3 regions of the Streptomyces sp. NBC_00986 genome follow, and region 2 is predicted to be linked to each of the others. Evidence: riboswitches for the same ligand, from Rfam matches in the RefSeq annotation. Region 2 holds a riboswitch; each other region holds the start of a gene.
What was found. A riboswitch is a leader RNA that binds a small molecule or an ion and turns the genes downstream of it on or off. The one in region 2 is predicted to bind cyclic di-AMP.

Region 1 (9,627 bases), 1.2 Mb from region 2:
TCCAGCCGGACGGCCGGCCGAACCCCGTTGCCCCCGGCGACCTCTCGGCACCCCTCGCCGAAGCCGTCGCCTCCCTGGACGCCGACGTGGTGGCACTCCAGGAGATCGACTGTCTCCAGGAACGCTCGGGCGGTGTCGATCAGGCGGCCGTAGCCGCCGACGCGATGGGCGCACGCGACTGGCGATACGCGACCGCGCTGCACTGCCGCTCCGTGCCGGGCCGGGGCTGGGTCCCCGACCCGACCGTGCCCGGGATGCGCGTCTACGGCCCGGGGGCTCAGCGGCCCGAAGTCCCTTCGCACGGGCTCGCATTGCTGTCCCGGCTCCCGGTCCACGAGTGGCGGGCCCTACGGCTCCCGGCGGCGCCCTTCGGCATGCCGCTGCGGGTGGCCGGGCGGGCCGTTCCGGTGCTGGCCCGGGATCAGCCCCGGGCCGCCCTTGCCGCCGTACTGGAAGGACCGCACGGCCCGTTCACCGTCGTGGCCGTCCATCTCTCGTTCGTGCCGGGATGGAACATCGGGCAACTGCGCACCGTGCGTCGCTGGATCGCCGATCTGCCCCAACCCCGGGTGTTGATGGGCGACTTCAACCTCTTCGGCGCGCTGCCCCGGATCACCCTCGACGGGATGGGGAGGCGGCGCTGGCAGCGCTCTGCCCGGCAGGCGACCTTTCCTTCGCACCGGCCGCTCGTGCAGCTCGATCACGTCATGGCGACGGGGCTCGGCGCGGACGCCGTAGGGGAGGTGTGCGTGCCGAGGACGGCGATCTCGGATCACCGGCCGCTGGTGGTGGAGCTGGCGCTCTGAGTCAGTTCCAGAGGGGGTAGGTCACCGTGTGCTGGAACTTGTCCGGCCTCGCGCCGGGGTACGTCAGGGTGATCTCGGTGTACTGCCGCGCCTGCGGGTGCCGCTTCCACGTCTGCGCGTCGTCGAGCCGGACGGTGACCGGGAACGAGTGGAACTTGCCCACCGCGCAATAGGGGTTGCAGTCGTTCACCCAGTTGACGCCCGTGGCCGTCGCGGAGTTGCCGTTCCAGGACGTCCAACGCAGCGACGTGAGGCGGCTGTTGCCGTCGCCGCAGGCGAGCATGAAGTCGGTGGGACGCACCTCGGGGTGCCACAGGCAGTCGACCAGTACCGGGTCCTGGAGCTGTCGGTGGGCGGTCGCCGGGACCGTGGCCGGGGCCGCCGACGAGGTGGCGACGGCCGGCCCGAGCAGGGCCGCGGCACAGAGCGTGACGATTCCGACCATGGTGTGTTTGTACATGTCCGCTCCCGGCCGCCTGTTCGTCCTCGTCGCCCCGCACCAGCGGTGGGCCCGCCTGCCGGGGCACGGTCGTCGTGTCTCTGTCGACGCTACGACCGTGTCCCAGGATGCACCACTCGTACGGGTCCACGACGCGGTTGGCCGGGACTGTCGCGGGGTGTGCGGTCAGGGCCGGGAAATGCCCGGCCCCGATCGGATCAGGCGGGCCGTACGGCGCCCCGGATGGCGGCGGCACCGGCGTGGAAGATCGACTCCTCGCGTATCGGCGTGCCCGGGCTCGGCGCGTGGATCATCAGGCCGTTGCCGGTGTAGAGGCCGACGTGGTCGATGCTGTCGTAGAAGAAGATCAGGTCGCCGGGGCGGATGTCCGTGAGCGGGACGAGGGCGCCGGCGCCGGACTGTTCCTGGGCGGTGCGCGGGAGGAGGACGCCTGCGGCCTTCCAGGCGGCCTGGGTGAGGCTGGAGCAGTCGTACGCGTCCGGTCCAGCCGCGCCCCACAGGCACGGCCTGCCGATCTGTGCGCGGGCGAAGGCGAGCGCGGTGCTGGTCTTGCTGAGCGTGCCGGGGTCCTGCAGCGCGGCGGGTACGGCCGCCGGGCTGATGGTCGGGGCTGGGGGGAGAATGATCTCCGGGGCCATCGTCGGAGCCGTGGGCAGGGTGAACTCGGCAGCGATGGCCGGGGCCGCGGCGAAGGAGACCTCGGCGGCGGGCGGGGTCGGCTGCCACTCCTGTTGCGGCGGGCGCCAGTCCGGTTCCGGCGTGGGGTAGGAGGTCCGCTGCTCGGTCACCGCGGGCATCTGACCAGTGGACCAGGCCTGTTGTTCGGGGACGACGGGCATCTGGCCGGTCGACCAGGCCTGCTGCTCGGCCACGATCGGCATCTGACCGGTGGCCCACGGCTGTTGCTCGGCCACGATCGGCATCTGGCCCGTCGACCAAGCCTGTTGCTGCGGCACGACGGGCATCTGCCCCGTGGACCAGGCGCGTTGCTCGGCCACGGCGGGCATCTGACCGGTCGACCACATCTGCTGTTCGGGAACCATGGGCATCGACCCGGTCGCCCAAGTCGTGTCCGGGGTGGGCCAGTTGGTCTCCGCGGGCGGCGGCCAGGTGGCACCGGCCGGGGCGGACTCGGTGCGCGGCGCCGCGATGTACGGGAGCAGTTCGAGGTCCGCGGTGAGCGGGTCGAAGACCGGTGCCGGGGCGGCCGCGACGGCGAACTGCTGTGCCTCGACGACGGGCGTTGGCGGCACCTCGATGGCGGGCACGGGCGGCAGGTCGAGGACGGTCGCCTGCGGCATCTGGGCCATCTGCTGCATGTACGGCATCTGGGGTGCCTGCGGCGCGGCGATCTGAGGCATCTGGGGTGTGACGGGCGACAGCGCGGCGATCGGTCCTGCCGTCAACTCCGCGACAGGAACGGTGAGTTGAGGGGTAGCGGGCTCCGGTGTGCCGGTCCCCGCGGTCAGTTCGGCCACGGCACGGCTGGGCTGCGCCTCGAGTGCGCGGCCGCCGCCTTCGGGCTCGGGGCGTCGCTCGGACCGCTCGGGCCGGGGTGCCGCCGAGCGGGCGGGGGTCCTGCCGGGCGGCAGTTTCGCCGGTACGGTCGGGCCCAGTTGGGCGCGAGCGCGGTCGAACAACTGCCGAGTGACGGCATCTTGGGCGGGGTCGGAAGGACGCGACGCGCTGGGACGGGGTTCGACACGCTGGCGCGGTCCCCCGGACATCTTGCGCGTGGCGTTGTAGTTTCCGGTGGCCGTCTCGGCCCTGTCGTAAAGGGAGTTGATCCGCCGCTGCACTTCGTCACGGCTGGGTCGGTCGTCCACGGTGGGGCCACTGCCTCCGGTGCGCGTACGTCGTTCTGCCGGCATGGCAGACGTGCTCCTTCCGTATCGCGCCTACCGGGTTAGCTGTCGGGTTCGGGCGGCCGATCACGGAAGGATTGCCCTACGACCCTTGCCCGGGCGGGCAGTTGGGCCGATTCACCCCAAGTCGGTTGGGTCCCCGGTTCCGGCTGTCGCGAGCGACACACCGGATTCGGCGCAAACCGTGCGGCCCGGCGCTGATCGCCGGAGTAGGTCGTACGGTCTGAGCGTCAACTTAGCCAACGTGTGTGCCTCGTGTGAAGGTTGAAGCGCGATATGTCCGATACGTTTTTGTGACCTTTACCTCTCCCAAACGTGTCCTGGGCCCCTGAGCCCGCCGGGTCGGGTGATCCATATGAGGTCGCTATGAATTTTTGGGACGGTTGAACACACCGGCATCCGGCTCCGTATTGGAACGGGGGATTTCCATGCCGGGACGATCCGGGCCGACCGATACGTGTAGGAGCAACTTCCTTGGCACGCAACACGCGCAGACGCCCCACGGGCGCACGACGCGCGACGATGGCAGCAGTCGCCCTGATGCTGGGCGGCGGAGGACTGGTGGCGGCGAACGTCTACGCGTCGGCGTCCGAAGGCGGTTGGGGCGGTGACTCTGCCCAACAAGGGTCTCCCGATGCGGCATCGAGCGGCGCGACGATCGACTGCCCGGACGTAGGCACCCAGCTGACGACTGTCCCGGACGAGGCGAAGACCGAGGTCGACGCCCAACTCGCGCTTCTGGACCAGCAGATAACCGAGGCCTACCAGAAACTGAAGGACTCGACGGAGTCCATACGCCAGGACGCCTCCTTCGCCGACAACGCGATCATGAATCCGTTGAAGGAGAAGCGGGCCGCGACCATCGGCCGGATCGACGAAGCCATCGCGCGTGTCGGCGACCGCCCGGAGGGCCTCGACGCGCTCGCCGGCTGCACCCTGATCGCGCCCACGAACGACAACGGGGACCAGGGCAGCAACGGCAACGGCGACAACCAGAGCGCCAGTGCGAGCGCGAGCGCGAGTGCCGGCGGCCAGGGCGACCAGCCGGTCACCAACGGGCCCGTCGCCTCGGACTACGCGGACATCACCTCCGTACAGCCCAACGTGAACACCCCGCAGGACCAGGCCGACGCCTCCCGCGGCACGTTCGTCACCGCGTGTGGCGTGAACGAGAACGGCCTGTTCAACTCGGACAACGTGATCGTCGCCCCCGGTGTCACCAACGGCGCCCACCACTTCCACGACTACGTCGGCAACCAGTCCAACAACGCGTTCGCCAGCGACGACGACCTGGCGAAGGCGAACACGAGCTGTGAGAACCCGGGCGACAAGTCCACGTACTACTGGCCCGTGTTGCGCCTCCAGAACGGCAAGCAGGAGCGGGACGCGGACAAGCCCGGCGGTGGCACCGAGGGCAACTCGGGTCAGATCGTCACGGCCAAGGCGGCCACGCTGACCTTCGTGGGCAACCCGAAGAGCAAGGTCGTCGCGATGCCGCGCCTCCTGCGCATCATCACCGGCGACGCCAAGGCCTTCGTGAACGGCCCGGCCAACGCCAACGCCTCCTGGAGCTGCACCGGGTTCGAGGACCGGCAGCTCAAGGACAAGTACCCGCTGTGCCCGGCGGGCAGTGACGTGGTGCGCACCTTCAAGTTCCAGAGCTGCTGGGACGGCCGCAACATCGACAGCGCCAACCACCGCACCCACGTGGCCTTCGAGGCCGCCGACGGCTCCTGCCCGGCGGGCTTCGAGGCCATTCCGCAGCTGGTGCAGCGGATCGTCTACGACGTGGACGCGCCGAGCCTCCAGGACGGCGGCAAGACGACCCCGCTGTTCGCGGTGGACTCCTTCCCCGAGCAGCAGCACAAGCCGGTCACGGACCACGGCGACTTCATCAACGTCTTCGACGAGGGCCTGATGAAGGACATGGTCAACTGCATCAACGACGGCGAGAAGTGCGGCGCCGGGACGGACAACGACCCCGGGGGCTCCGGCTCCGGTGACGGCTCCGGTTCGGGTGGCGGCTCAGGGTCCGGTGGCGGTTCCGGCGAGCCGCAGGAGTCCCCGTCGGCCACCGACACCGCTACGGCGGCGCCCACGGCCACCGCGTCCGACGAGCCCGCCGGGAACGGCGGCAGCGAGGGCAATGGCGGCAACACCGGGAACGGTGACAACGGCGGGAACGGTGACAACGGCGGGAACGGCGACAACGGCGGCCAGGCCACCGCGGATCCTGCGACGAGTGCCCCGGACACCGAGACCAACGCCCCCGAGCCCACCGACACCCAGAGCACCGACCCCGGTGACCTGACGACCGCCGTCTCGGTCCCCAAGGCCGACACGAAGACCGAAGGGTCCAAGTCGACGGAGACGCAGGGGAGTTCGGACAACGGCTCCGGCGGCGAGGTCGGCAGCGCCGTGACGACACCGCCCGCCTCGTCCTCGGGCGGGGAGAGCTACGCCGCCGTAGGCCCCAACCAGCCGCAGGCGCAGGGCGGGTTGGCGGAGACCGGCGCGAATCTGTGGCCCGCGGTGGCCGGCGCGCTGCTGCTCGTCGCCGGATTCGTCGTGCTGTACCGAGGCAAGCGCAGTACACGCTGACACAGCGCACCCAGATGAACTGTGACAACGACGGCCCGGCCGCCCTCACTTGGGGGTGGCCGGGCCGTCACACGTTCGGCGTGCCGAGGCAGAAGGTCTCAGACAGCCGGGGCGGGATAGGTCGGGTACTCGACCCCGGAGACGTGCTGGACGACCCGGACGACCTGGCAGGAGTAGCCGAACTCGTTGTCGTACCAGAGGTAGAGGATCGCGTTGTCGCCGTCGACCTTGGTGGCGCCCGCGTCGATGATCGAGGCGTGGCGCGATCCCATGAAGTCGCTCGACACCGCGTCGGGGGCGGTGGTGAAGTCGATCTGCCGTTTGAGCGGTGAGGTCAGCGAGACATCCCGGAGGTAGTCGAGGACCTCGGCGCGGGTGGTCTCGCGGCCGAGCCGCAGGCTGAGGATCGCGATCGAGACGTCCGGCACCGGGACCCGGATCGAGCTGCCGGTGATCGGCGCCTTCAGGTCGGGCAGCGCCTTGGCGACGGCGGAGGCGGCACCGGTCTCGGTGATCACCATGTTCAGCGGCGCCGAACGGCCGCGCCGGTCGGCCTTGTGGTAATTGTCCAGCAGGTTCTGGTCGTTGGTGAACGAGTGGACGGTCTCCACATGGCCGCGCAGCACACCGTACTCGTCGGCCATCGCCTTCAGTGGCGGCACGATCGCGTTGGTCGTGCAGGACGCGCAGGACAGGATCTGCTCGTCCGGCTTGATCGTGTCGTGGTTGACGCCGTGCACGATGTTGGGGACGTCGCCCTTGCCGGGCGCGGTCAGCACGACCTTGTCGATGCCGGGCCGCAGATGCTGCGAAAGTCCTTCCCGGTCACGCCACTTGCCCGTGTTGTCGATGAGGATGGCGTCCTTGATGCCGTACGCCGTGTAGTCGACCTCCGACGGGTCGCCCGCGTAGATCACCTTGATCTCGTTGCCGTTGGCGATGATCGTGTTGCTCGCCTCGTCGACGGTGATCGTGCCCTGGAACTGGCCGTGGATCGAGTCGCGGCGCAGCAGCGAGGCCCGCTTCACGATGTCCTGCTCGCCACCCTGCCGTACGACGATGGCGCGCAGCCGCAGACCGTTGCCCGAGCCTGCCTTCTCGATGAGCAGGCGCGCGACCAGGCGGCCGATGCGGCCGAAGCCGTAGAGGACGACGTCGCGGCCCTCGCGGCGCTCGATCTTGTCGGCGCCCGTGGCGCCGGCGACGGCCTCGGCGGTGAACTCCTCGACGGAGAGCCCGCGTTCGTCGCTCCGGTGGGTCGCGGCGAGCATGCCGATGTCGATCTGCGAGGGGCCCAGGTCGAGCGCGGTGAGCGTCCGCAGGTAGGGGAGGGTCTCGACGACGGAGAGCTCCTCGCCGGCGATCTGGCGGGCGAACCGGTGGGTCTTGAGGATGCTGACCACCGACTTGTTGACCAGGGAGCGGCTGTGCAGCAGGACCGTGACGTCCCGCTCGCGGTGCAGCTTCCCGATCATCGGGATCATCGACTCCGCGATCTCCTCGCGGGTCTTCCAGTTGGTGAACGAGTCCTCGTTGACAGGCACAGATTTCTCTTTCGAGCTAGGCGGCGCTCATATGCTAACCCGCTGTTCATCTGCCCGTTCGGCAGGGGTGCCGCCCGGCCCGGGGAACGCCGAGAGGGGCCCTGCCGACGCGCGTCGGCAGGGCCCCTCTCGGCTGTACTGGTGTCGCTTCTACACGGTCTCCGACACGTCCTGGGTCGCGCCGCTGCCCAGCAGCGCGGACGCGTTCTCCAGCGGAGTGAGGACGTGCACGGGCACGACCTCGGGCAGGCCGTGGCAGGTGAAGCCGAGCCGGGTCATGGCCCGGATGACCTCGCCGCTGTTGAAGTCGCGGGGGTCCTGCCGGGTGATGACCTGCCCCACCTGCTTGACGGGGTAGCGGCGCCGCCCGATGGTCACGGACTCACCCGTGATCAGCTCGGGCTTGATGCCCTTCATCGTCTCCAGGACACCCATCTTGGTGAGGTCGAAGGGATACCGGGCGATGACACAGCGCATGTTGCCTCACAGAGAGAAGGAGGATCGGGGGCCGAACGGGCGCCCGAAGGCGCCGAGTTGGTCCTCAGGCCGCAGGGCCGAAGGACGACCGTCGCTGCCCCCGGCTGCTGCTTCCGCTGCCGCCGCTGCGGCGCGCGGCGCCACCGGCGGACGACCGGCCGCCCTCGCCGGCCGGACGGCCACGACGGCCCCGGGACGACGAGGAGGACGGGCGACGGGTGCGCTCGCGCTCCACGACCGGGGCCTGGATGACGACCGGGACGCCGGACGGGGCCTGAGCGCCCGTGATCCGGGTCAGCTCCTCCTCGCCTGAGCGCACCGCGGTGACCTCCGGGGTGACGCCGGCCGCGGTCATCAGCCGGGTGAAGTCACGGCGCTGGTCGGGGGTGACCAGCGTGACGACACTGCCGGACTCGCCTGCACGGGCCGTACGGCCGCCGCGGTGCAGGTAGTCCTTGGGGTCGGTGGGCGGGTCGACGTTGACGACCAGGTCGAGGTTGTCGACGTGGATGCCGCGCGCCGCGACGTTGGTCGCCACCAACGCCGTCACATGCCCGTCCTTGAACTGGGCGAGCGTGCGGGTGCGCTGCGGCTGGGACTTGCCGCCGTGCAGACCGGCCGCGCGGACACCGTTGTTCAGCAGGTGCTTCACCAGCCGGTCCACCGCGTGCTTGGTGTCCAGGAACATGATGACCCGGCCCTCGCGCGCCGCGATCTCGGTGGTCGCCCGCTGCTTGTCCGTGCCGTGGACGTGCAGGACGTGGTGCTCCATCGTCGTGACCGCGCCCGCGGAGGGGTCGACGGAGTGGACGACGGGGTCGGTCAGGTAGCGGCGGACCAGGAGGTCCACGTTGCGGTCCAGGGTGGCCGAGAACAGCATCCGCTGGCCGCCCGGCTGCACCTGGTCGAGCAGTGCGGTGACCTGCGGCATGAAGCCCATGTCGGCCATCTGGTCGGCCTCGTCGAGGACGGTGATGGTGACACCGTCGAGCCGGCAGTCGCCGCGCTCGATGAGGTCCTTGAGGCGTCCCGGCGTAGCGACCACGACCTCCGCGCCACCGCGCAGCGCCCCGGCCTGACGGCCGATGGACATACCGCCGACGACGGTGGTCATCCGCACGCTGACGGCGCGGGCGTACGGGGTGAGCGCGTCGGTGACCTGCTGGGCCAGCTCGCGGGTCGGGACGAGGACGAGCGCGAGCGGCTGACGCGGCTCGGCGCGGCGGCCGGCCGTACGGGCCAGCATCGCCAGGCCGAAGGCCAGGGTCTTGCCGGAGCCGGTGCGGCCGCGGCCGAGCACGTCACGTCCGGCGAGGGAGTTGGGGAGCGTCGTGGCCTGGATCGGGAACGGGACGGTGACGCCCTCGTGGCCGAGCGCGGCCAACAGCTTTGCGGGCATGTCGAGTTCGGCGAACGACTCCACGGCGGGAAGGCCGGGGGTGACCGTCTTCGGCAGCGCGAACTCGCCCTGCAGGGCGACCGGTCGGCCACCGCCGCCCTTGGAGCGGCGCGGCGCGCTGGAGCGGTTGCCGGACGGGGCTGCCGAGCGGTAGCCGCCGCTCTTTCCGGATTCCGGATTTCCATTGCGCTTTCGCGAGAAACGGTCATTCGTACGTGCGCGGTTCAAAATGTGGAACCTTCCTTGATATGGCACGTATCAAGGAATTCCCGCGGTGAATGAACGGCGCAGAGAATCGCAAGAACGAGCCGGTGGCTTCGGCGGAATATCGCCGACAGCTTGGAAAATGCAGCGAGCTGGGGCCCGCACCCCAAGGTGCGGGCCCCAGCTGCGAAGTAAACGTCGTCGTTACGCAGGAACGATGTTCTCGGCCGTCGGGCCCTTCTGGCCCTGCGCGATGTCGAAGGTCACCTTC
Region 2 (9,627 bases):
GTCCATCTCACCGAGGACGACGAGCTGCTCCACCTGCACTGGGGCCCCGCGATCGCACTCGCCGACGCCGAGGAGCTCGCCGCCCGCCCGCTGCCCGTCGGCTCCTCCTTCGAGTCCCCGCTCGACGGCCGCGAGGAGTACCCCGTCGAGGGCGGCCCCCGCTTCGCCCGCCCCGCCCTGTCCGTGCGCACCCCCGAGCGCCGCGGCACGGAGTGGACCTTCGAGCGCTACGACACCGAGGGCGACGAACTGCGGCTGCGCTTCCGGGACACCGGCCTCGCGATCACGCTGCACTACCGGACGCGCGGCGACGTCGTAGAGCGCTGGACGAGCCTCGACAACGACGGGGACGAGGCACTGGAGCTGTTGCGGGCCGACTCCGCCGTGTGGACGCTGCCCGAGCGGGAGGGGTGGCGGCTGTCGCAGTTGCACGGGCGGTGGGCCGCCGAGTCGCGGCTGGTGCGTTCCGACCTCACCTACGGTGAGAAGGTCATCGGCAGCCGTCGCGGCCACACCGGGCACCAGCACCTGCCCTGGGTCGCCCTCGACACCGACGCGACCGAGGAGCGTGGCGAGGTCTACGGCTGTGCCCTCGGCTGGTCGGGGTCCTGGCGGATCGCCGTGGCCCAACTCCCGGACGCGCGCGTGCAGATCACCGGTGGCGCCGGGTACGACGACTCCGGGCTGCTGCTCCTGGCGCCGGGGGAGTCCTTCACGACCCCCGTCTTCGCCGGCCTGTGGAGCGACGCCGGCTTCGGGGGCGCCAGCCGCACCTGGCACACGTACCAGCGGACGTACGTCATCCCGGACGCGGACCAGGACCGGCCGGTGCTCTACAACTCCTGGGAGGCCACCCAGTTCGACATCTCCGAGGATCAGCAGGAGGTGCTCGCGCAGCGCGCGGCGGCGCTCGGGGTCGAGCTCTTCGTGGTCGACGACGGCTGGTTCGGGAAGCGCACCAGCGACCGTGCCGGGCTCGGTGACTGGACCCCCAACCCGGACCGCTTCCCGGCAGGGCTCAAGCCCCTCGCCGACCGCGTCCACGCGCTGGGCATGCAGTTCGGCATCTGGGTCGAGCCCGAGATGGTCAACGCGGACAGCGACCTGTACCGCGCCCACCCCGACTGGGTGCAGTACCAAGAGGGGCGAAAGCGGACGGAGTTCCGCAATCAGCTCGTACTGAACCTCGCCCGCGAGGACGTCCAGGAATACCTCTGGGAGCAACTCGACGGGCTGCTCTCCAGTGCCCCGATCGACTACGTGAAGTGGGACTTCAACCGCTGCTTCACGGACGCCGGGTGGCCCGGTGACGCCTATCCGCAGCGCCTCTGGGTCGACCACGTGCGCGCGCTGTACGCCCTGTTCGACCGGTTGCGGGCGGCCCACCCGGAGGTGGCCTTCGAGTCCTGCTCGGGCGGCGGTGGCCGGATCGACCTCGGCATCATGAGCCGCACGGACCAGGTGTGGACCTCGGACAACACCGACCCGCTCGACAGGCTCGCCATCCAGCACGGCTTCAGCCAGATCCACCCCGCGCGCGTGATGGCCGCCTGGGTCACCGACAGCCCGAACACCCAGCTCAACGGACGCGTCAGCAGCCTGCGTTTCCGGTTCGTGAGCGCCATGGCCGGAGTGCTCGGCGTGGGCGGGGATCTCTCGGAGTGGACCGAGGAGGAACTCGCCGAGGCCCGCCGGTGGGTGGACCTCTACAAGGAGATCCGCCCGCTCGTGCAGCACGGCGACCTCCACCGCCTGCGCCCGCCGAGCGGCGGACTCAGTGCCGTGCAGTACGTCCGCGGCGACGAGACCGTCGTCCTCGCCCTGCTCCAGGCGCAGCACTACGGCGAGCCGCTGCCGGCGCTCCGGCTGCGCGGGCTCGACCCGGCAGCGTCGTACGAATGCCTCGAAACGGGCGAAGTCCACCGGGGTGCCGTCCTGTTGCACCACGGACTGCGCACCGGCCTGCGTGGTGACCTCGATGCGACGGTTATCCGGCTGCGTCGCATCTGATCCATCTGTCCCAATTGCAGCCTTCGTGCCAACTCGCTCTGGAATAAAGGAACCTGAGAGTTGTGTACGTGAGCAGCGTCATATTCGTGACCGTGCGTCGTTCGTCATGTTCACGTAATTGACGTGCTTTTGCAGGGGAATTGAGGGGTCGAGTCCGGTGGGAATTCACGGAGGGTGACTGTGAATTCCCACAGGGAAACGCAAGGAACGCAAATCCGTGGAACCTCCTGCTTGTCCCTTTGCGTCTTCCTCGCTTACGTTCGCCACCAATCCGGACGGACGCCCAATCCTGCCGCCGACCGGACTCCGCACACACCCACCCGTATGCGGCAGGAGCGGGGGACCCACAGGTAAGACGCCTGTTCCGGTCTCCGGAACGGGCTTGGGGTTTAGCCGCGACCAGCGCGCGGCCGGGCATCTCCAGCCCGCACCCGACAGCTCACCTCGCAGGCGCCGGAGAGGAATTCGTCATGCCCGCGAAGGGTAAGCACCGCCGCCCGAAGTCCCAGCGACTCACCCGCTCGATGGCCGTAGCCGGAACCGGCGGCGCAGCGCTCGCCCTTCCGCTCATGGGAGCCACCGGCGCCCATGCCGCGACCACGACTTCCGCTCCGGAAAAGGCAGTTCAGTCCGTTCCGGTGGCCGGGAAGACGGTTTCTGAGAAGTCGGCCGCGAAGACCGTCTCGAAGGCCTCGGGCGTCAAGACGTATGCGGTGCGGTCGGGCGACTGGCTCGCGAAGATCGCCGAGGAGCAGGACGTCACCGGCGGCTGGAAGAAGCTCTACCAGGACAACCGCGAGGCCATCGGCAGTGACCCGTCGCTGATCCACCCGGGCCTGAAGCTCTCCCTCGGCGAGAAGGCCTCGACGGGCGGGACGAGCGGGACGGGCGCGAGCAAGTCGTCCAACTCGTCCACGTCGTCCGGCTCTTCGTCTTCTTCCTCGTCCTCGTCGTCTTCGTCCTCGAAGAGCACGTCGGCCTCGCAGAGCGACGACAGCACCAGCAGCTCCTCCGGTTACACCCTCCCCGTGACCGGCGGCACCATCGGCACCGGCTACCGCGTCGCGGGCAGCATGTGGTCCAGCGGCTACCACACCGGCGTCGACTTCGTCGTCCCGACCGGCACCACTGTCAAGGCGGTCGCCGCGGGCACGGTCGTCTCGGCGGCCTACGACGGCGCCTACGGCAACGAGGTCGTCATCCGGCACGCGGACGGCGAGTACTCGCAGTACGCCCACATGTCGCAGCTGTCCGTCTCGGCCGGCCAGACCGTGACCGAGGGCCAGCAGATAGGCCTCTCCGGCGCGACCGGCAACGTGACCGGCCCGCACCTGCACTTCGAGATCCGGACCACGCCGTACTACGGCTCGGACGTCGACCCGGTCGCCTACCTCCGCTCGCACGGCGTCACCGTCGGCTGACGCCGGGCCCCGACGCCTGCCCCACGCAACCGAAGGCCGGACCCGAGAATCTCGGGTCCGGCCTTCGGGCATAGCAGTTGAGGGGTCAACACCCCTGATCAGAGGCTTATTCCGACTTTGGACAACCCTTTACAAGTGGCTTATCTCACCGCCCGTCAACCCCTAAATACGATCGCGTAGGTCACATGCGAGGGTGAATTATGGTTGCCGTGGCTAACGATTCGAAGAGTGACAACAGATCAGTGATCGGGTCGTACGTGGCGGTGGGGGACAGCTTCACCGAGGGCGTCGGCGACCCAGGGCCCGACGGGGCGATGGTCGGCTGGGCCGACCGGTTCGCGGTACTGCTCGCGGATCGGCGGCCCGAGGGCGACTTCGAGTACACCAACCTGGCCGTGCGCGGGAAGCTGCTCGACCAGATCGTGGCCGACCAGCTCACCCGGGCCAAGGAGATCGGGCCCGACCTGGTCTCCCTGGCCGCGGGCGGCAACGACATCATCCGTCCGGGCACCGACCCCGACGAGGTCGCCGAGCGCTTCGAACGCGCGGTCGCCGACCTCACCGCCGCCGTCGGCACCGTCATGGTGACGACCGGCTTCGACACCCGCGGCGTGCCCGTGCTCAAGCATCTGCGCGGCAAGATCGCCACCTACAACGGACATGTGCGGGCCATCGCCGACCGCTACGGCTGCCCGGTGCTCGACCTGTGGTCCCTGAAGACGGTCCAGGACCGGCGGGCCTGGGACGGCGACCGGCTCCACCTCTCTCCCGAGGGGCACACGCGCGTGGCGCTCCGCGCCGGCCAGGTCCTCGGCGTCGAGGTCCCGGCCGACCCGGACCAGCCCTGGCCCCCGCTGCCGCCGCGCGGCACGCTCGACGTCCGGCGCGACGACGTGCACTGGGCGCGCGAGTACCTGGTGCCGTGGATCGGGCGCAGGCTCCGGGGCGAGTCCTCCGGGGACCATGTCGAGGCCAAGGGCGCGCTGTCACCGGACGACATCAAGATGCGGATCGAGCGGGTGGCCTGACGGGGGGCAGAGCAACGGGGTGCCGGGTGCGGAGGTGACCCCTCGGAGAGGCGGCTTTTGAGGGAACGACTCAGGGAGCGGTCAACGCCGCCCGCTCCAGGCCGAGTTCCCGTGCCAGCGCCTCGTCGACCCACTCCAGGGCCCGTGCCCGCGACACCGCTCCCGCGTACGCCGTCATCTGTACGGCGAGGCCGTCCAGGAGTGCCGTGAGGCGCAGGGCGGTGGTGGCCGGGTCCGGGCAGTGGAACTCGCCCGCGGTCACTCCCTCGGCGACGACCTCCGCCAGTGCCTGTTTCCACTGCCGGTCGAGATCGCGGGTGACGTCCAGGAGGGCGGGTTCGCGCAGGGCCGCCGCCCAGCCCTCGATCCACAGCCGCCAGCCCTTGGCCTGCCCGGTCGGCGCGTACCAGCGCACCGCGGCCCGCAGCCGGCGCAGCGCGGTCGTACGGCGGCCGAGCAGCTTGCGCAGATGCGCCAGGTCGTCCTCGGCGGCGAAGGTGAACGCGGCGGCGACCAGCTTCTCCTTGGTCGCGAAGTGGTAGAGCACCAGCGCGTTGCTCACCCCGAGCGCCGAGGCGATGTCGGCGATCCTGACCGCCGCCACACCCCGCGCCTCGATCTGCTCGACGGCGGCCCGCAGCAACTCGGCCCGCCGCTCCGCCACGCTCAACCGCACTCTCGCCACACGATCACCCTAATCCGTTGCCCACAGGGGTGGTGTCCCGTACGTCACCGGTACCCGTACGTCACCGGTACCAGCCGAACCGTTCCGCGATGACCGGCAGCCGGTCGTCGACGATGGCGTGCGCGGCGGCGCGCGGTGTCGTGCCGTCGGCCTCCGCGCGGGCCAGCATCAGGTCGATCAGGGCGCGCATCGAACGCCGGGTGTACGCGAACGCCTCGTCCGCGTCGGCGCCGATGTCGCCGAACAGGGTCCACCACCACCAGGCGTTCGTCCCGGAGTTCACGACCACGTCCGGGAGAACCGTGACTCCGCGCGCGGAGAGCAGTTCCTCCGCCTCGGGCAGTACGGGCATGTTGGCCGCCTCGACGATCCAGCGGGCGGTGATCCCTTGCTGGTTCGTGGTGTCGATCGCGTACGACACCGCCGCCGGAACCAGTACCTCCGCCCCGACGGACAGCCAGTCCTCGCCGGGGAGTTCGAGGTCGCCCGGGCGCAGTACGGAACGGTCCACGGTGCCGTACGCATCCCGGGCCGCGAGCAGCGCGTCGATGTCCAGCCCGGCCGGGTTCGCGATCGTGCCCTTGATGTCGGCGACGGCGACGATCGTCAGCCCCGCGCGCGTGAGGAACCGTGCCGTGGCCCCGCCCATGGTGCCCAGGCCCTGCACGGCGACCCGCGTCCCCGCGTACGGCACGCCCGCCCGGTCCAGCGCCGCGAGCACCGACTCGGCGACCCCGCAGCCGCCGACCAGCTCGTCGAGCCCGATGCCGTCCACCTCGACCGCGAACGCGTCCGCGAGCCGCCGCCGTGCCGTGGCCTCGTCGTCGAGCAGCGGATACACGGCCTGGATCGACGACACGAGCCCCGCCTCCGCGGCGGCCCGGTCCACCAGGTCCTGGGTGAGCCCGAGGTCCTCACCCGTCGTCCAGAAGCTCTCGATGTACGGCCGCATGGCACGCAGGTAGCGCACGAGGATGTCGTACGACGCCGGGTCCTGGGGATCGCAGTCGATGCCGCCCTTGGCGCCGCCCAGGGGGATGTACCGGCCCTCCGGGTCGTAGTGCAGCGCCTCTTTCATGGTCATGCCGCGGGCCAGCCCCGCCACCTCGCCGAGCGTGCAGCCCGGGCGCATCCGCAGTCCGCCGCTGGACACCCCGCGCACCAGCCGGTCGACGACCAGGAAACCCTGGCGGCCGGTGACGTGGTCGGTCCAGGTGAGCGACATCAGGGGGGCGGTCATACGGGCTCCTCGGGGCGCCGGCCGACAGGGCGAGTACGGACAGGACGCGTGGTGGAGCCCGTACCGGACGGCAGGTACTGATCGGCGTGTACTGAACAGCGAGTCAGTATCGGAAGCGGTGCCGCCTCCTGTCAACGGGGGTGCGGGTCCGTCCCACGGTGTCAACCTCCGGCGCGGAACTTTGGTCTTTCCTTGGAAACCGGCCCCGGTGCCGCCGATGCGGCGGCGTTGTCAGAGGGGTCGACCATAATGGAAAGCCTGACCGACCCGACCTGGAGGCATCGTGACCGGATTCCGTACGCTGAGCTCCGGGCTCCGCGCGCTGCAGCCCGCTGCCTTCGGCGCGGAGCCGAGCGGCGAGCGCCTGGCGCGCATCCGCAGATCGCCCCACTTCAAGGACGGGGTCTTCCAGAACCCCGGGGGCAATACGAACGTCCGCCCGTCCGGCGGCGCCATGCGCGGGATGGGCAAGTCCTACCTCGACAACGAGCAGCGCGCCCGCCGTGCCCCCGTCGGCACGCTGCCGGTGCACGCCACCACCCTCGCCGACCTGGCCAGGCCCGCCGCGACCGGACTGCGGCTGACCTGGATGGGGCACTCCAGCGTGCTCGCGGAGATCGACGGCCACCGGGTCCTCTTCGACCCGGTCTGGGGCGAGCGCTGCTCCCCGTTCCCGTTCGCCGGACCCAAGCGGCTGCACCCGGTGCCCCTGCCGATCGCCGCGCTCGGCCCGGTCGACGTCGTGGTCATCTCGCACGACCACTACGACCACCTGGACATGCCCACGATCAAGGCGCTGGCCGACACGGACACCCTGTTCGCCGTGCCGCTGGGCGTCGGCGCGCATCTGGAGCACTGGGGTGTGTCCCCCGACCGGCTGCGCGAGCTGGACTGGCACGAGGAGACCCGGGTCGGCGGCCTCACCCTGACCGCCACCCCGGCCCGGCACTTCTGCGGCCGCGGTCTGCGCAACACCCAGCACACCCTCTGGGCCTCCTGGGTGGTCGCCGGTGACGAGCACCGGATCTACCACAGCGGCGACACCGGCTACTTCGAGGGCTTCAAGGACATCGGTGCGGCGCACGGCCCGTTCGACGCCACGATGATCCAGATCGGTGCGTACAGCGAGTTCTGGCCCGACATCCACATGACTCCCGAGGAGGGCATGCGCGCCCACCTCGACCTCCAGGGCGGCGAGCCGCACGGGGTGCTGCTGCCGATCCACTGGGGCACCTTCAATCTGGCGCTGCACCCGTGGGCCGAGCCCGGCGAGTGGACCGCGGACGAGGGCGAGGCGGCCGGCCAGGTCGTGGCCACACCGAGGCCGGGCGAGCCGTTCGAACCGGGCGGCGAGCCGGTGACGGACCCGTGGTGGCGGCCCTTCGGGGGGACGATCGACCATCCCTGGCGGACCCCGAACCCGGTGGAGACGGAACCGAAGCCGACGACCGCTCCGGCGGAACTGGACCTCGCGAACGGACGCTGACCGACACGCTGTGTGATGTTCAGGGGTGCGGCTGAGGGCGACCGGGTTCCCGGAGACCGCTCCTGCGGCTCGGCCGCGGGTGCGTGAGAGACGAACGTCAGGGGTCGGGGGGTATCGAACCCCCCCGGCCCCTGACGCCTGTTCGTGACCGGTTCCGATCAGGCGCGATCGATTCTTTGTCCTTCTTCGGCATGTCGTCGAGGGGGTTATCGGTCTGCCGTGCGAGGCCTCATACCAGAGCGGGACGCTCCCTGTGGGAGTTTGTCAACTGCCCACCGCACCTGATGCGTTGACGACTACTGTCAGTGTCCGTCGGGCGACGCGGGGCCGAATTGTTCGGCTCTCTCGACCGGCACCGTGATGGCGTATGCCCGATTCGCGCACCCCGCGCGAACCAACCGGCCCGACGCACCAGTACGAGGACGCCGATGTCTCAACTCCGTGCACCGGCCGCACGCGCAGACCGCCGTGAGGGCGGCCGGCACGGGCGACCGGCCGCCCGCCCCGTGCCCGCACTGCCCGAGACGCACATACGCCCCCAACTCCTGCGCCTCGCCGTGCTGCCGCCCGTCGCGGTCGCGCTGAGCGCCAGCGCGGCCGTCCTGTTCACGGTCCGCTCCACCGGAGCGCGGACCAGCCTCACCCTCTGGGGCGTCCTCGCCGGAGCCACGTCGGTGACGTTCGCGGGCATCCTGATCGCCGCCGTCGCCGCGGGCCGCGCCGCGAGTTCCGTCAGCGACCGCATCGGCGCCCTGCGGCGCAGCAGCGCGCGCGGCGAGACCGATCTGCGCGACCTGGTCGAGGCGCTGCGCCGCGGCGAGAGTCCGCCCCCACGCAAGCCGCGCACCAAGCCCCCCGGGGACGCCGACGACTTCGACCTCCTCGCCGCCGACCTGGCGCACGCGCACGACGGTGCCGTCACCGCCGTCGTCGCGGCCGCACAGCTCTCCAGCCAGGCGGGCAGCGAACAGAAGGTCGAGGTCTTCGTCAACCTCGCCCGGCGCCTGCAGTCGCTGGTGCACCGGGAGATCTCCATCCTCGACGAGCTGGAGAACGAGATCGAGGACCCCGACCTCCTCAAGGGCCTCTTCCACGTCGACCACCTCGCCACCCGCATCCGCCGCCACGCCGAGAACCTCGCCGTCCTCGGCGGCGCCGTCTCCCGCAGACAGTGGAGCAACCCGGTCTCCATGACCGAGGTGCTGCGCTCCGCCATCGCCGAGGTCGAGCAGTACTCCCGCGTCAAACTCGTGCCGCCGATCGACGGCACCCTGCGCGGCCACGCCGTCGCCGACGTGATCCACCTGCTGGCCGAACTCGTCGAGAACGCCACCGTGTTCTCCGCCCCGCACACCCAAGTACTGCTCCGCGTCAACCTCGTGACCTCCGGCCTCGCCGTCGAGGTCGAGGACCGCGGACTCGGCATGCCCGCCGGCGAACAGAGCCGGATGAACGCCCTGTTGACCGACCCCGACCAGGTCAACGTCGCCAGCCTGCTGGCCGACGGCCGCATCGGCCTGTTCGTGGTCTCCCAGCTCGCCCGCCGCCACGGCATCCACGTCCGCCTGCAGACCAACATCTACGGCGGGGTGCAGGCCGTACTCGTGGTGCCACAAGCTTTGTTGGGTACGGCGCCGGGCGCCCCCGGGGTCGTAGGACAGCCGCAGGACACCTTGGGCGGGGGGCAGCCGCTCGTCCCGCCGCAGCAGGCGCAGGGTGGGACCGAGGGGGGGCAACTCGCCGTCGGGCAGGGCGTA
Region 3 (9,627 bases), 7.6 Mb from region 2:
CCCCCATCATAACGTCATGTACGTCCTGTACATTTCTTACAGATGCCGAAGGAGGGGTACCCATGACCCGACCGTCCGCCCGTCACGTCCTGCCCGAGTTCACCGAGCGCACCAGCGCCGGCCACCGGACCCTCGACCCGTACTCGAAGCTGCTGGAGGAGCGGATCGTCTTCCTCGGGACGCCGATCGACGACATCTCGGCGAACGACGTGATGGCCCAGTTCATGCACCTCGAGTACCAGGCACCGGACCGGGACATCTCGCTGTACATCAACTCGCCCGGCGGATCGTTCAGCGCGATGTCGGCGATCTACGACACGTTGCGGTTCGTCACGTGTGACGTGGAGACGACCTGCCTCGGCCAGGCCGGCACCTCCGCGGCGGTGCTGCTGGCGGCGGGCACCCCGGGCAAGCGGTCCGCGCTGCCGGGTGCGCGAGTGGTGCTCCGCCAGCCCTCGCTCCCCGAGCCGATCCAGGGTCAGGCGAGTGATCTCGCCATCCAGGCCGAGGAGTTGGCGCGTACGCGGGTCCAACTGGAGGAACTGCTGGCCCTGCACACGGGCCGGACGGTGGCGCAGGTGAGCGCGGACATCGAGCGGGACCGGATCATGGATGCCCAACAGGCCCTGGAATACGGGTTGGTGGACCGGATCGTGGCCACCCGCAAGACCTCGCTCACCGAGCCGGGCGGGGAGTGAGCCGACGATGCTGCCGCCGGAACTGCCGCCGCTGCCCGCACTGACGCGCGCCGAGGGCGAGTTGATCGACCGTTACCTGGATGTGGCCGACCTGCTGGGCCGTATCAACCCGGCGCACAACGGTGACACGTACCGTGGCCTGAGGGCCGCTCAGGCGCTCGTGGCCAAGGCCGCCGAGCTCCGGGACGCGCTGGCGCTGATGCACCAGCGGGGCGAGACCGAGCTGCACGCCCCCACGCTGGCGCGGGCGCTGCGCGTGCTGGACGGGGAGCGCCGCACGGCGCGCGTCACCCTGCCCTCGCCCTCCGACAGTTGACGGACCCGAAGCTGTCCCGAACGACGTCGAAACGAGCCGAACGACGTACCCCCGATCGGCGTAGTCGCGACTCCGTCCATACGGCCGTCCGGGTTGCGCAACACGCGTAGCCCGAGGCCCGGATGAACTGTTCCGGCGCTGGTCCGAGCGTCACACCCCCCTCGACACTCCCTCGAACACCGTTGCGTTCAGCCGAACGGGTGAGTGGTGAGTAACCCCACAAATCCCCGGTTCCGTTGGGCTTTTCGGACATTCATAGGTGAAGATCCCTGTCTGACGACAAGACCCCGCCACAGCGGCGGGGCGATCCGGGCGGACGCCGAGTCCTGCCGCCGCCCGGATGACAGGTCGACAGGATTGCATCGGCAGGAGTGGAGGACCCAGGCACGACGGGTCGCCGGGACGGTCACGCCATGACCGGGTCGAGCAGCCCTTGGGGTGAAGCCGCGTCAGCGGCCGGGCAACTTCGCCAGCCCGAATCCGACAGGTCATCCTTCACAGGCGGCTGACGAAGGGTTGCGCATGACTGCGCTCAATCGTGTCCCGTCGCTGATGGTCAGGGCCGGTACGGCCTCGGCCTTCGCCATCGCCGCCGTGGGCGGCTCCGTCGTGATACCGGGCGTCGCATCCGACGCCGCGGCCGCGACACCCGCGACGAAGGCACTCCAGGTCGCGGCGTCCAAGAAGGGCGCCCCGTACAGGTACGGGGCCACCGGACCGGGCCGCTTCGACTGCTCCGGGCTCACGCTGTACTCGTACAAGAAGGCGGGCAAGAAACTGCCCCGTACGGCGGCCCAGCAGTACAACAAGACCCACCACATCTCGGCCAAGAGCCGCAAGGCCGGGGACCTCGTCTTCTTCCACTCGGGCTCCAGCGTCTACCACGTCGGCATCTACGCCGGCAAGGGAAAGATCTGGCACGCCCCGAAGACCGGGGACGTGGTGAGGCTGCAGAAGATCTGGACCAAGAGCGTCTGGTACGGCCGGGTCAGCTAGGCCTGTCCGAATCTCCCGAGGGGGTGGCGGCCACCTGACAGGCCACCACCCCCTCGGGTGTCCAGGGACGTTCACCACACTGTTCTACGGCTCCTGCTGACCCGCGGCGGTCACCGGCCGGGCCGGTACCGTCCAGGGCACCTCGATGGAGACCGTCTTGCCGCCCTCCAGGGTGGGCCGGACCTTGAGTTTGCCGCCGCACTCCGCGGTCAGCCAGCGGATGATCACCATGCCCCGGCCGTTGTCCTGCTGGACGGCGGCCGGCAGGCGTTTCGGGAACCGGGGGTGGCTGTCGGTGACCCCGATGCGCAGCCGTTCGTCACGCTCCAGCTGGATGTCCACCGTGAAGGTGGGTGACTGCCCGAAGGTGTGTTGTACGGCGTTGGTGGCGAGTTCGGAGACGATCAGGCGGATGGTGTCGGCGACCTCCGTGTCCGCCGGAAGTCCCCATTCCACCAGGGTCCCGACGACATAGGTGCGGGCGGTGGAGACCGAGGCGGGATCGCTCGGCAGAGTGACGGATGCTTCCAGATGGTCTGCCATGGCGCGGTCGTCCCTTTCCCGCGGGACCGGTGTCCGACACGGAGCGGATGGTTCGAGTACGGTCCCGGACTGGTGCTTCTTCGCCAGACTGCCATTACCGCGTCGGTAACGGTGGCGATCCACCAAGATATGCATATATCTGTCGCTCGAAGCGGTGAACTCTGCGACCCCAGACCGTATTTGGGCGGCTCGGAAGGAGTAAGGAGAAACCCATGCAGTACGGTCCCGCGGTGCGCCGCCGGAAACTGGGCGCCGAACTCCGCGCGTTGCGTGCGGAGGCGGGGCTCACCAGCGGTGAGGCGGCCCGGCTGGTCGGCTGGCACCAGTCGAAGGTGAGCCGCATCGAGACCGGCGCGAGTGGCGTGAAAGCGCCCGACGTCCGGTTACTCCTGGACGCCTACCAGGTCGGCGACCCACAACTTCGGGACATGCTCCTCGTGTTGGCCGGCTCCGACGACGGCGGCGGCCGCCACCACTGGTGGCACGCCTATCGCGGTGTACTGCCGCCCGCCTACCGGGACTTCATCAGCCTGGAGTCCCAGGCCAGCACACTCCGCACCCTGGAGACCTCGGTGGTCCCCGGCCTGCTGCAGACGCCCGAGTACGCCCGTGCGGTGACCCGGGCCGCCGTGGGAGGCCTCGACAACGACGGCCCCGAGCGGCTCGACGCGCTGGTGCAGGTGCGGTTGGCCAGGCAGGACGTGCTGCGCGCGGATCCGCCGCTGGCCCTGAGCGTGGTCCTCGACGAGGCGGTGCTGCGGCGCGAGGTCGGCGGGCCGGGGGTGATGGCACGTCAGCTGGACCGGCTCGTGGAGGCGGCCGAGCTGCCCCAAGTGAGGCTTCAGGTACTGCCGTTCGCCGCAGGAGCACACATCGGCATCACCGGACCTTTCGTTATCTTCTCCTTTCCGAGCACTTCTGATCTGGACGTGGTTGTTCTAGACCACTTGACGAGTAGCCTCTACCTCGAACGGAAAGAAGACCTAGAGGCCTACAGCGAGGCCTTCAACACCCTTCAGTTCCACGCCCTTTCGCCCGAGGATTCGTCGGATTACATCGCCGGGATAGGTGACGGCGCGTAAGGAGGCACCATGTCTGCACTGCCTCGGAACGTACCTTCCAGTTCTGAACTGTCCGGTGTGCGGTGGCTGCGCAGCAGCTACAGCACGGGAGCGAACAACTGCGTCGAGGCGGCTCGTCCGCGCTCAGGCCCCCGCGCGGGGCTGCTCGCCGTACGCGACTCGAAGGACCCGCAAGGACCCGCCCTGCTGTTCTCCCCCGAGAGCTGGACGGGTTTCCTCAGCGCGTTCCACTGATCGCTTCCCCCGTCATCAGCGACGCACGACCGTGTCACGCCGACTCATGGTCGCGTCTCGCCGATCACACGTACAGCGCGTTCGATCTCGGCCCCGGAGAGGTCCGCTCGGGCAGTCAGCCTGAGCCGTGAGATGCCGTCGGGCACGGAAGGAGGACGGAAGCAGCCCACGGCCAGCCCTGCCGTACGGCAGTCGGCCGCCCATTGCACGGCCGCCTCCGGGGACGGCGCACGCACCGAGACCACGGCGGCGTCCGGACGTACCGCTTCCAGACCCGCGGCGGTCAGCCGTGCGTGCAGGTCACCCGCCACGGCGCGGGCCCGGGCAGCCCGCTCGGGCTCGCGCCGCAGCAGGGTGAGCGCGGCCAGCGCCGCACCGGCCGCCGCGGGCGCCAGTCCCGTGTCGAAGATGAACGTCCGCGCCGCGTTGACCAGATGGTCGATCACCCGCGCCGGCCCGAGCACGGCACCGCCTTGGCTGCCGAGCGACTTGGACAGGGTCACGGTCACGACCACGTCCTCACCCCCCGCGAGCCCCGCCGCGTACGGCGCCCCACGGCCACCCGCGCCCAGCACCCCGAGCCCGTGCGCGTCGTCGAGCAGCAGCCCGGCCCCATGCTCCCGGCACGCCTCGGCGAGCACCCCGACCGGAGCCGCGTCCCCGTCCACGGAGAACACCGAGTCGGACACCACGACGGCCTGCCCGTCGTGCGTCCGCAGCGCCTTGCGCACCCCGTCCGGATCTGCATGCCCTACGACCTGGGTCGCGCCCCGCGCCAGCCGGCAGCCGTCGATCAGCGAGGCGTGGTTGCCCGCGTCGGAGACGATCAGCGAGCCGTGCGGCGCGAGGGTGGTGACCGCGGCGAGGTTGGCCGCGTACCCGGAGGAGAAGACGAGGGCCGCCTCGAACCCGCAGAACTCGGCCAGTTCGCGCTCCAGTTGGGCATGCAGCTCGGTCGTACCGGTGACGAGCCGCGACCCGGTGGACCCGCCGCCCCAGGTCCGCGCCGCATCGGCAGCGCCCTCGACGACCTCGGGGTGATGAGCCAGACCCAGGTAGTCGTTGCTCGCGAGATCGAGGAGCGGCGAGTCGGCGGGACGGGGCCGCAGCGTCCGTACGAGCCCGGCGCGGCGGCGCTGCTCCGCCTGCTCGTCGATCCAGCCGAACGCCATGGTTCCTCCGGGCTTTTGTAGGCAGTGCACAGACACTAATCGGACGACGAGCCGCCCATGGTGTGGTGATACCCACATGCCCGGGGCCATGTCTTGTGCATTCTCTCCTTGGCCGCAAGCGGTCCCGTAGGACAGGATCGGGCCTCATGGACCTGCTGAACACGCTCGTGGACAAGGGGCTTCGGCGCGAGCTGCCGACCCGCGCGGAAGCACTCGCCGTCCTCGCCACCTCGGACGACGACCTGCTGGATGTCGTGGCCGCGGCCGGAAAGGTGCGCCGGCACTGGTTCGGCCGACGGGTGAAGCTCAACTACCTCGTCAACCTGAAGTCCGGCCTGTGCGCCGAGGACTGCTCGTACTGCTCACAGCGGCTGGGCTCCAAGGCCGACATCCTGAAGTACACATGGCTGAAACCCGACGATGCCTCGAAGGCCGCGGCCGCCGGTGTGGCGGGAGGCGCCAAGCGCGTCTGCCTGGTCGCCTCGGGCCGGGGCCCGACCGACCGGGACGTGGACCGGGTCGCGGGCACCATCAAGGCGATCAAGGACCAGAACGAGGGCGTCGAGGTGTGCGCCTGCCTCGGCCTGCTCTCCGACGGCCAGGCCGACCGGCTGCGCGAGGCCGGCGCGGACGCCTACAACCACAACCTCAACACGTCCGAGTCGACGTACGGCGACATCACGACCACCCACACGTACGCCGACCGCGTCGACACCGTGCAGAAGGCGCACGCGGCCGGCCTGTCCGCCTGCTCCGGCCTGATCGCCGGCATGGGTGAGACGGACGAGGACCTGGTCGACGTCGTGTTCTCCCTCCGCGATCTCGACCCCGACTCGGTGCCGGTCAACTTCCTGATCCCGATGGAGGGCACCCCGCTCGCCGCCGAGTGGCACCTCACCCCGCAGCGCTGTCTGCGCATCCTCGCGATGGTGCGGTTCGTCTGCCCGGACGTCGAGGTCCGTATCGCGGGCGGCCGCGAGGTCCACCTGCGAACGATGCAGCCCCTCGCCCTGAACCTCGCCAACTCGATCTTCCTCGGCGACTACCTCACCAGCGAGGGCCAGGCCGGCCACGCCGACCTGGAGATGATCGCGGACGCGGGCTTCGAGGTGGAGGGCGCGGGCGAGGTGACGCTGCCGCAGCACCGGGCGACGGTGGGCGGCTGCGGTTCGCACGAGGACGCCGGATGCGGGTCCCACGAAGGTGCCGGCTGCGGGTCGCACGAGGGCGCCGGAGTCTGCGGCTCCAGCTCCGCCGCTACGGCCGCTCCCGCGCCGCAGGTCGACGAGGTACGCCGTGACCTGGTCTCCGTACGCCGTCGAGGTGCCGGGACGGACATCGCGCCCAATGCCTGACCCGATCAGCCGCCTGCCCGTCCCGGAGCTGCTGGAGCTGGACCGGCGGCACGTCTGGCATCCGTACGGTCCGATGCCCGGCCGTGCCGACCCGCTCGTCGTGGAGTCGGCGAGCGGGGTGCGGCTCCGACTGGCGGACGGCGGGGGCGAGTTGGTCGACGGGATGTCGTCCTGGTGGTCGGCGATCCACGGCTACAACCACCCCGTGCTCGACGAGGCCGCGCGCGAGCAGCTCGGCCGGATGAGTCACGTGATGTTCGGCGGGCTCACGCACGAGCCCGCCGTACGGCTGGCGAAGCTCCTTGTCGACATGTCTCCGGACGGTCTGGAACACGTCTTCCTCGCCGACTCGGGCTCGGTGTCGGTCGAGGTGGCGGTGAAGATGTGCCTCCAGTACTGGCGCTCGCTCGGCCGCCCCGCGAAACAGCGCCTGCTGACCTGGCGCGGCGGCTACCACGGTGACACCTGGCAGCCGATGTCGGTGTGCGACCCCGAGGGCGGGATGCACGAGCTGTGGTCCGGGGTGCTCCCCCGCCAGGTGTTCGCCGACGCGCCTCCGACCGAGTACGAGGAGTCGTACGCCGACCATCTGCGCGAGTTGATCGGGCGGCACGCGCACGAACTGGCCGCGGTGATCGTGGAGCCGGTGGTGCAGGGCGCGGGCGGGATGCGGTTCCACTCCCCCGCCTATCTGCGGGTGCTGCGCGAGGCGTGCGACGCGCACGACGTGCTGCTGGTGTTCGACGAGATCGCGACGGGTTTCGGCCGCACGGGCGCGCTGTTCGCCGCGGAGCACGCGGCGGTGACCCCGGACGTGATGTGCGTGGGCAAGGCGCTGACCGGCGGCTACATGACGATGGCGGCGACGCTGTGCACGTCACGCGTGGCCGAGGGCATCTCGCAGGGCGAGGTACCGGTCCTGGCCCACGGCCCCACCTTCATGGGCAACCCCCTGGCGGCGGCCGTCGCCTGCGCCTCGCTCGAACTCCTCCTGAACCAGGACTGGTTGACGGAGGTCAAGCGCATCGAGACGGGCCTGCGGGAGGGCCTGGCCCCGGCGCGGGAGATCCCGGGCGTCCAGGACGTCCGCGTCCTCGGCGCCATCGGCGTGGTCCAACTCGACCACGCCGTCGACATGAAGGCCGCCACGGACGCGGCCGTACGCGAGGGCGTGTGGCTACGGCCGTTCCGCGACCTCGTCTACACGATGCCGCCGTACGTCACGGGCGACGCCGACCTGGCTCGGATCACCCGCGCGGTGCGCGCGGCGGCACGGGAGGGATGACATGCCGGTACTGGTGATCACAGGCACGGGCACGGAGGTCGGCAAGACGATCACCACAGCCGCGGTAGCGGCGGCGGCGCTCGCCTCCGGCCGCACGGTGGCCGTCCTGAAGGCCGCCCAGACGGGTCTACGGCCGGACGAGCGCGGGGACGCGGACGAGGTGGCGAGGCTCGCGGGCGCGGTGACGGCGAGCGAACTCGCCCGGTATCCCGAGCCGTTGGCACCGGGCACGGCGGCACGCAGGGCCGGCCTGGCACCGGTACGCCCGCACGAAATCGCCGAAGCCGCCCAGAAGTTGGCCACCGAGTACGACCTGGTGCTGGTCGAGGGTGCGGGCGGGCTGCTCGTACGGTTCGACGCGGAGGGCGGCACGCTGGCGGACGCGGCGCGGCTGCTGGGGGCGCCGGTGCTGGTCGTGACATCAGCGGGCCTGGGCACCCTGAACACGACGGAACTGACGGCCCGTGAACTCCGTTCCCAGGAGCTCGACTTGCTCGGCGTGGTGATCGGCAGCTGGCCCAACTCACCTGACCTGGCGTCGCGTTGCAATGTGGCCGACCTGCCGGAGGTGGCGGGGGCACCGCTGCTCGGGGCGTTGCCGGAGGGAGCGGGGACACTGACACCGGCGGACTTCCGTGCTGCGGCGCCGAGTTGGGTGGCGCCGCGGCTTGACGGGACGTGGGATGCGGAGGAGTTCGGGGGGCTGGAGGCGCCGCCGTCCTGGAACTCCCGCTCGACCGGCGCGGTCTAGGAGGCCTCCCCCTCTGCCAGCAGCCGTACCAGTTCGATCCGCGACCGGATGCCCAACCGGCTGAAGACGCCGCGTAGATGGTGGTCGATCGTGCGGGGGCTGAGGGCGAGGCGGACGGCGATCTCGCGGTTGGTGGCGCCGTCAGCTGCCATGCGGGCGACCATGAGTTGCTGGGCGGTCAGGCGGGTGGTCGGGGCGAGGGCACCCGGTGTGGGAAGGGCGGTCGCGGTCACCGGGGTGCCGAGAGCGCGGAGTTCGGCGCGGGCCTGGGCGGCGCAGTGCGGGGCGCCGAAGGACTCGAAGGCCTCCAGCGAGGTGTGCAGCCGGTCGCGGGCCTCGGTACGCCGGCGCAGTCGACGCAGCGCACCGCCGAACAGCAGCTCGGTGCGGGCCCGTTCGAAGTCACGGGTGCCGTGCGCGTGGAGGTCGAGGGCGACGCGGTAGTGCTCGACGGCTTCGGCGCCGGGCGCGAGCAGGGCACGGCAACGGGCGCTCAGGGCAAGGTCGTCGGGGCTGTGGACGGCACGAGCCCAGCGGTCGTAGTCGGCGTGTGCGGCACGGGCGATCCGGGTGTCGCCGCTATGGACGGCGGCCTCGACGTAGTGAGGGGTTGCCAGGTGCCGGATCGCCCGGTGGCCGTGCCCCGGCCCGAACCCGGCCAGCGCCCGCAGCCGGGCCGCGGCGGCGGCGAACCGGCCACTGCTGAGGTCCAGGTAGGCGAGTGCCCATTGCGCGAGGGCGGCCGGCAGACCCAGCCCACGGCCGAGGGCGTACGAGCGGGCGGCGGCGGCACGTTCCCGGCAGACATCGCCGTCCCCGGTGAGCGCCGCGAACATGGCGAGCGCTGCCTGCAGATGACAGGCTCCGTTGTCCTGCCCGGTGGCGTGGGCCTGCCACAGGGCGTCGGCCACGGCCGTCTCGGCGGCCCGCGGATGCCCGGTCCAGAACTCGGCGTACGCCCGGAACTCCATCGCCTGCGCCACGACCACGGTCGCACCCCGCGCCCGCGCCGAGGCCGCCGCCCGCACGGTGGCGGTGGTGGCACGGGTGTGGTCACCGAGCATCAACGCGGCGATCCCGGCATGGATGAGAAGGGTGGGGTCACCCCCGGGCCCGCACCGCCCGGCGGCGGCCTTGAGCAGATCCCGCGCGTCCTCGTACCGCCCCTCAAAGGCAGCGGCCAGTCCCCCGAGCG

Region 1: linked by a shared signal. The riboswitch ahead of OG504_RS04575 (NlpC/P60 family protein) and the one ahead of OG504_RS09775 (peptidoglycan DD-metalloendopeptidase family protein) in region 2 are both predicted to bind cyclic di-AMP.
Region 3: linked by a shared signal. The riboswitch ahead of OG504_RS44205 (C40 family peptidase) and the one ahead of OG504_RS09775 (peptidoglycan DD-metalloendopeptidase family protein) in region 2 are both predicted to bind cyclic di-AMP.

What each region holds. Positions count from the first base shown of each region.
Region 1 covers NZ_CP108733.1:1,033,218-1,042,844, reverse strand. Annotated here, with positions in the region: gene OG504_RS04585 (endonuclease/exonuclease/phosphatase family protein) at 1-806, shown strand, start outside; gene OG504_RS04580 (hypothetical protein) at 808-1,266, opposite strand; gene OG504_RS04575 (NlpC/P60 family protein) at 1,464-3,137, opposite strand; cyclic di-AMP (ydaO/yuaA leader) riboswitch at 3,146-3,319, opposite strand; gene OG504_RS04570 (DUF1996 domain-containing protein) at 3,654-5,732, shown strand; gene OG504_RS04565 (glyceraldehyde-3-phosphate dehydrogenase) at 5,831-7,276, opposite strand; gene OG504_RS04560 (SCO5918 family protein) at 7,427-7,753, opposite strand; gene OG504_RS04555 (DEAD/DEAH box helicase) at 7,818-9,380, opposite strand; gene OG504_RS04550 (cold-shock protein) at 9,561-9,627, opposite strand, start outside.
Region 2 covers NZ_CP108733.1:2,227,935-2,237,561, reverse strand. Annotated here, with positions in the region: gene OG504_RS09780 (alpha-galactosidase) at 1-2,010, shown strand, start outside; cyclic di-AMP (ydaO/yuaA leader) riboswitch at 2,314-2,476, shown strand; gene OG504_RS09775 (peptidoglycan DD-metalloendopeptidase family protein) at 2,481-3,431, shown strand; gene OG504_RS09770 (SGNH/GDSL hydrolase family protein) at 3,674-4,459, shown strand; gene OG504_RS09765 (TetR/AcrR family transcriptional regulator) at 4,530-5,144, opposite strand; gene OG504_RS09760 (Glu/Leu/Phe/Val dehydrogenase dimerization domain-containing protein) at 5,206-6,384, opposite strand; gene OG504_RS09755 (MBL fold metallo-hydrolase) at 6,668-7,870, shown strand; gene OG504_RS09750 (ATP-binding protein) at 8,299-9,627, shown strand, end outside.
Region 3 covers NZ_CP108733.1:9,852,197-9,861,823, reverse strand. Annotated here, with positions in the region: gene OG504_RS44215 (ATP-dependent Clp protease proteolytic subunit) at 63-698, shown strand; gene OG504_RS44210 (hypothetical protein) at 706-1,014, shown strand; cyclic di-AMP (ydaO/yuaA leader) riboswitch at 1,354-1,533, shown strand; gene OG504_RS44205 (C40 family peptidase) at 1,537-2,010, shown strand; gene OG504_RS44200 (ATP-binding protein) at 2,095-2,553, opposite strand; gene OG504_RS44195 (helix-turn-helix domain-containing protein) at 2,766-3,635, shown strand; gene OG504_RS44190 (DUF397 domain-containing protein) at 3,645-3,869, shown strand; gene OG504_RS44185 (8-amino-7-oxononanoate synthase) at 3,914-5,041, opposite strand; gene bioB (biotin synthase BioB) at 5,188-6,396, shown strand; gene OG504_RS44175 (adenosylmethionine--8-amino-7-oxononanoate transaminase) at 6,389-7,681, shown strand; gene bioD (dethiobiotin synthase) at 7,683-8,432, shown strand; gene OG504_RS44165 (LuxR C-terminal-related transcriptional regulator) at 8,429-9,627, opposite strand, start outside.